2 linked regions of the Gemmatimonas phototrophica genome follow. The protein of the gene in region 1 binds, or shares a complex with, the protein of each later gene. Links are inferred from orthologs where the notes say so. Each region holds a gene or a part of one and is shown on either strand. Other genes may lie near its edges. The genes, in order: dnaX and dnaN.

Region 1 (3,172 bases):
TCGCCCGCGCGCGTTTTTTGTGCGAGACCGCCTAGAAGGCGCGGTCTGTGGAGAAATCGGGCCCCACATTATGCCACGATGCGTTCCCCGTGTAGCTGCCCAGGGAAATCGAACCCGCCGCGTGTTCCGACTGGTGAATGCGGCCATCTACCGAGACAAAGGCCAGGCCGTAGCTGTCGGCGCTGCGGCTCATCGCCATCAGCGATTGCGCCCCCACCGACAGCGTCAGGCGATGAACCGTATCGCGTGCGGCGCGCCATCTGATACTGGGCTGGAACGCGCTCGTTCCCCCCGCCGGGTGACTGTAGTACGAGACGCCGGCCCCCAGTTCCAGATTGTGGGCCAGCCCGCGATAGGCGCGCGGATTGAGCCGTAGCCAGCCACCGGCCGTGAACGGCGCGACGTAGGACAGGGCGTCGATGGCGTACTGATGGTGGCCGGCGGCGGTGATGTCGCCGTCAAAGGTTGATTGGGCCAGCAGCGATGGCGTCGTCGCCAGGGTCAGAACAGCTATGAGACTGATCGGACCGCGTCGCCTGCGGGGAAGGTGCACGACAGCTCCGGAATGGGTGATGTCCGGAGTTTCCGGCGCATCATATTCCGCTTGATACGGACCAAAGCCGTATATCGCCGCGGGTCCCACGAGGGCTGGTGCCGCTGGTGCAGCGGCCGTGCGGGGGGCACCACCGGCATACGCGACGTTCGTCGGCATTGTCGGCCCCGGGTGACTAAATTCCCGGGATGTCCCTCGCTCTTGCCCGCAAATACCGCCCCCGGAACTTCGCGACTGTGGCGGTGCAGTCCCACGTTGCCAACACCCTCAAGGGGGCCATTGCGCGCGGTCGGGTGGCGCATGGCTACCTGCTCTGTGGCCCGCGCGGGACCGGCAAGACGACCCTCGCCCGTGTGCTCGCTATGGCCCTCAACTGCGAGCGGCGTGGCGATCCGGAGCTCGCGGGAGAGCCGTGCGGCGAGTGCCAGAGCTGCCAGCGCATCTGGAGCGGCTCGGCGTCGCTCGATGTGGTGGAAATCGACGCCGCCTCCAATGGCGGTGTGGCCGACGCCCGCGAACTGCGTGAACGCGCCATGTACGCGCCATCCGGCGATGACCGCTACAAGGTGTACATCATCGACGAGGCGCATATGCTCTCGCGTGATGCCTGGAACGCCTTGCTCAAGGTGCTCGAAGAGCCACCGCCACGGGTGGTGTTCGTCTTTGCCACCACCGAAGCCCAGAAGGTGTTGCCGACGGTCATTTCCCGGGTGCAGCGCTTCGATCTCAAGCGCATTGGCCCGGCGGAAATTCGCGAACGGTTGGCGGCGGTGCTCACGCAGGAGGGCATTCGCTTCGAGGCCGACGCGCTGGCCATGATTGCCGGCGCGGCCGATGGCGGGCTGCGTGATGCTTTGTCGCTCACCGATCAGGTGCTGTCGCTTGGCGACACCGCCGACGTGACCGCTGAGCATGTGCGGGTCGCGTTGGGGCTGGTGCCGGAAGAAGAGTATCTCGCCCTGCTGGACATCGTGGTTGAACGGCGCGCCGTAGATGTCTTTCCTGCCGTGCAGCGGCAGGTCGATGCGGGGGTGGATTTGCAACTGCTGCTCGCCGGCCTGGGGCGCATGCTGCGCGCGCTCATGGCCATGGGGCTGGGCGGAGCGCCACCGGAATTGTCCGATCGCCTGCGCACGGAACTGGAGAAACGCGCCCGCGTGCTGCACTCCGGCGACCTGTTGCGCATGCTGCATGCACTGCTCGAACTGGAGCCCATGTATCGCAAGAGCGGACAACCGCAATTGCTGCTTGAAACGCTCCTCGTCCGCTTCGCACTGTTGGATCGCACGGTGGAGCTCGAAGAAGTGCTCAAGGGATTCGGCGCCGGCAGCCATGAGGATCCGCCGCCGCGTCGCGTCGCGCACGAATCCCGCGTGGCATCGGCGCACGCCCTGCCGCCCGCGCCGCCGGCCGCCGTGGCCCCGGCGTTGACGTACAGCGCCAGCGCCGCGGCGCCGTTTTCACCGCCGCCGCCATCGCGAACCGCCACGCAGCAGGTGGCCGAAGCCGCCGCCGCCGCGCAAACGGCCGCCGCGTTGCCGCCGCGTCGTACCGCGGGGGGCCCGGTGCCATCGCTGGAGCAGGTGAAGGCCAGCTGGCATAGCGTCTCCGACACCATTCGCAGCAACGGGCGCGGCATGCTGGCGCAGGCCGTGCAGCGACTCGCCCCCATGCAGATCACGCCCGACGGCGCGCTCGTGCTTGGACACGACGCGGCCGAAGACACCTTCTCCAAAGCCGTGGAAGGGGCCCGGGCCGATGTATTGGCGGCGCTGCAGAGCTGTTTGGGCGGCATCCGCTCATTCAGTGTGCAGGCCAGTGGCGCGGCAGCCGCCATGGTGCCGCAGGCCTCACGCGGTCTCACCAAACGTCTCACCGCGCACGACGTGCAGCAGCAACGCACGGAACAGTTGGCGGCGAAAGATCCCTTGTTGGAAGCGGCCGTAAAGGCGCTGGATCTCGAGTTGCTGGACTAACGGAAGCAGGAAGCAGGGAGCAGGAAGCAGGCCGCAGGAAGCAGTGACCTGCTCCCTGATCTCTGCCCCCCGCCACCTGCTGCCTCCCTTGTCATAGAAACCCATCCAAATCCCCCCATGGATATTTTCAAGATGCTGGGCCAGTTCAAGGACATGCAGGCGCGTATGCAAACCATGCAGGAGGAGATGGGGCAGCGCACCTTCAGCGCACTGGCAGGCGGTGGCATGGTGAGCGCCGATGTGGACGGCAAGATGCAGCTCAAGCGCATCCAGATTGATCCGTCCATCATGGCCGACAAGGACATGGTTGAGGACCTCATCGTGGTGGCCGTGGCCGAAGCGCAAAAGAAGGCGGCCGAAGCCATGCAGATGGAATTGCAGAAGGTCACTGGCGGGATCGACCTGCCGTTCAAGCTCCCCTTCTGATATTCGGCTGGACTGGCCCCAGCGTGTCCATCATCGATGAACTCACCAGTGAGTTGGCGCGGTTGCCCGGCATTGGCCGGAAAACGGCGCTGCGACTCACATATCACCTGCTCCGGCAGCCAGCCTCCCAGAGCCGCAAGCTGGCCGAAGCGCTGGTGTCGCTCACCGAGCGCATCCGGCAGTGTGAACGGTGTTTCAACCTCACCGAACACGCGCT
Region 2 (3,144 bases), 1.5 Mb from region 1 along the record:
ACTCCAACACCAAGCCCCGCTCCAATTCCGGTTCCCGCGCCTGTTGAGCGCGGTCCCCTGCGTGTTTCGCTCCCCGGCCGCGTGCCAATGGCCACCTGGCGTGTGCAATCGCTGGCGCGGCTCAAGGTGAGTGGCGAGGGGGTGAGCGGATCGGCCGCCGATGAGCAACGGGTGGAGTCGCGCGCGCTCGTGTCGTGGCGCTTCGACCGTACCACCGCTGGCGCGCTCAAGGGCGCGGGTCAGGTGGATTCGTTCACGGTCCGCACGAGCTTTGACAACAGCAAAGGGACGATGCTCCCCACGATGCCGGCGCTCCTGCTGCTGGATGCCGTCATGGACAGCGCTCTGGTGCGGGTGACCACCCGCCCACCCCTGGCTAACGAGTGTGACCGGCCAGAAGCCGGCGCAGCCGCACTGGCCCGTGAACTACTGGTCCGCATTCCCAATGGAATTCTGGCCGGAGAACGGTGGAAAGACAGTACGGTGACCCTTGTATGCCGCAATGGTGTCCCAATGACGGTGTATAGCACCGTCATTTCAACGCTCGAAAAGCTGGACGATCGCCAACTCGTGCTTCGACGGGAGCTGGTCACAAGGCTCGAAGGGAAGGGCGGATCGGCCTTCAGGAGCCTCGAACTGGCCGGGACAGCCACTGGGTCCCAGCGGGTGGAGATCGCCGCTGCAGGGGGCACTGTGGAGCGTCTGGAGGGCACATCGACCCTGACGATGCAGGCGACGGAACGGACACCGGGCAATGCGGCCCGCACCCAGCAGATTGTGCAGAAGGTCGAGGTGAGGGCGGAGCGGGTGCGGTAGTTGAACTGAGAACTGACAACTTTGACTGACGACTGAGAACTCCGACTGAAAACTGAGAACTCGCCCGAAGATCACGTGATCCTCGGGCGAGTTCTCAGTTGTGAGTTCGAGTTGTCAGCTGTCAGTTCAAGTCTTGAGTTATCAGTTCTTGTGAGCTGACAGCTTTCCACCTCAATCCATCAACCGCAGCGGCATGACCAGGCAGAGGTACTTGGCCGGGTCGTCCCACCCTTCGGGCTCGATGGTGGCGGCACGTTCGGGGGCCTTGAACGTGAGGCGCACCTGCTCGGTGGGCATGTAGCGCAGGATTTCCAGCAGATAGGTGGCGTTGAAGCCGATATCGAGCTGATCGCCGGTGTAGTTCACCGGGAGTTCGTCGCTGGCTTCGCCCAGATCGGGGGTGGTGACGCTGAACTTCAGCATCCCGGTGTTGAACGACATCTTGATGCGGTGCGTCTGATCGGACGCAATGACGCTCATGCGCTTGAGGGCGCTGGTGAGCGCGGCCTTGTCGGCCAGCGCATAGCGGTCGTTGTCCTTGGGGATGACCTGTTCGTAGTTGGGATACGGACCCTCAACGAGGCGGGTAAAGACCGACGTGAATGGCGAGCGGAAGCCGAGGTGGTTATCGCCGCGCGCAATTTCGAGTTCTTCTTCGGCCGGAAAGAGCCGGCGGATTTGCTCGAGCGCCTTGGGGGGCACGATGAGATCGCCCGGCGGGGCGCTGCTGGCTTCGACTGGCAGCTCCATCTTGGCCAGGCGGTGACCGTTGGTGGCCACCATGCGCATGCGCTCTTCGCGCAGCTCCCAGAGCACGCCGTTGAGAATGGGTCGCGACTCTTCGGTGCTGACGGCAAAGGCGGTGTGCGAGATGAGTTTTTGCAGTTCTCCCGACTTGACGCGCCACGAGTCGTTGAAGCGTACGCTCGGGAACGTGGGGAACTCATCGCGCGGCAAGCCAAGCAGCTTGAACTTGGATCGTCCGCACTCGATGGTCACTCGCTGCTCGCCGCTCGCCGTGATCTTGACCGGCGACGGCGGCAGCTCGCGGGCGATCTCGCTGAGTTTCTTGGCGGGAATGGTGATCGCGCCAGGCGTTTCGACGTCGGCACTGACTTCCGTGCTGACAGCGATATCGAGGTCGGTCGCGGAAAAGCGAATTCCGCGCTCGGTGGTTTCGACGAGCAGATTGGCGAGTACCGGCAAAGTGGTCTTGGCCGGTACCGCAGCGGTCACGGCCTGGAGGCCTTCCTGCAGTTTTTCACGCGAGATCGTGAACTTCATGCCCGTTTTTGTGGAAGGACTGCGCACACCTGCTGTTTAAAAACAGACTTAGATATAAAAACAGTGGTAGTAGCAGGGGATGTGGGCTTGTCTATAAACGCTGCAAGCTACGCGTTCAGAACACCTTTCGCCATATCACCTCATGTGGACTTCCTGTGGGGAGGCGAGGAGACTCCCCGAAGTTGCACAGGTGGGGGTGGCAAAAATGTGGGGGACTGTGGAGCGATGGGGATTCAGGTGCCGAGCTGGCCGGTTGTCCGCAGAGTTTCCAACATGCCCCGAACCTTCAAAACACGCTCGGTAAACCCGGCTTCGCCGGCCATATCTTCGGCCACCCGCTCCAGGGAATGGATAACCGTGGAGTGGTCGCGCCCACCGAAGGCGTTGCCGATCTCCACCAGCTGCAGTGCCAGGAGCTCGCGACAGAGGTACATGGCCACCTGACGCGGGGTAGTGAGCTGTTTGGTGCGGGTCTTGGAGCGCAGCCCATCGGGGGTGACCCCCCACTCGCGCGCCACGACCTGCTGAATGGTGGCGACGGTGATGGTGGTGGGCGGGACGTCGGGGAAATCGGACGTGTTGGCCCCCCGGAGCTTGTCGCGCAGCGCTTCGCGGGCGAGATCGACGGAGATCTCGCGGTGCTTAAAGGAGGCGTACGCCAACAGCTTGATGATGGAGCCTTCGAGCTCGCGCACGGACGACTTCACATGCTGGGCGATGAACTCGATGACTTCGTCGGGGATGGTGAGCTCGAGGTGATCGACGCTCGCCTTCTTCTTGAGGATGGCGATGCGGTGCTCGAGATCGGGGGAATCGACGTTGGCGACCATCCCCCACTCGAAGCGGGAAATGAGCCGGGATTCGAGTCCGGGGATTTCCTTGGGGGGCCGATCGGAGGTGAGCACGATCTGGCGCCCGGCCTCATAGATGGCGTTGAAGGTGTGGAAGAACTCCTCCTGGGTGGATTCCTTCCCCTTGAGGAACTGCACGTCGTCCACGAGCAGCAGGTCGATTTCCCGAAAGCGGCGGCGGAAATCGCCCATC

What was found.
Region 2: the proteins of dnaX (region 1) and dnaN are in contact, whole or in part, in a cryo-EM structure (PDB 8GIZ), measured with the Escherichia coli proteins. The link is inferred for Gemmatimonas phototrophica from one-to-one orthologs.

Annotation. Positions count from the first base shown.
Region 1 is NZ_CP011454.1:1,532,483-1,535,654, forward strand. The notes cover bases 281-3,135. They hold dnaX (DNA polymerase III subunit gamma/tau), read left to right. Parts: upstream 281-741; coding sequence 742-2,529; downstream 2,530-3,135. Other genes in these bases: GEMMAAP_RS20510 (hypothetical protein), read right to left, coding at 281-712; GEMMAAP_RS06345 (YbaB/EbfC family nucleoid-associated protein), read left to right, coding at 2,647-2,955; recR (recombination mediator RecR), read left to right, coding at 2,979-3,135. In the rest of the region: more of GEMMAAP_RS20510, read right to left, coding at 32-280; more of recR, read left to right, coding at 3,136-3,172. UniProt on the Escherichia coli protein: Part of the beta sliding clamp loading complex, which hydrolyzes ATP to load the beta clamp onto primed DNA to form the DNA replication pre-initiation complex.
Region 2 is NZ_CP011454.1:759-3,902, reverse strand. What follows is about bases 45-2,871. They hold dnaN (DNA polymerase III subunit beta), read right to left. Parts: upstream 2,101-2,871; coding sequence 988-2,100; downstream 45-987. Other genes in these bases: dnaA (chromosomal replication initiator protein DnaA), read right to left, coding at 2,334-2,871; GEMMAAP_RS00020 (hypothetical protein), read left to right, coding at 88-816. In the rest of the region: more of dnaA, read right to left, coding at 2,872-3,144. UniProt on the Escherichia coli protein: Confers DNA tethering and processivity to DNA polymerases and other proteins. Acts as a clamp, forming a ring around DNA (a reaction catalyzed by the clamp-loading complex) which diffuses in an ATP-independent manner freely and bidirectionally along dsDNA.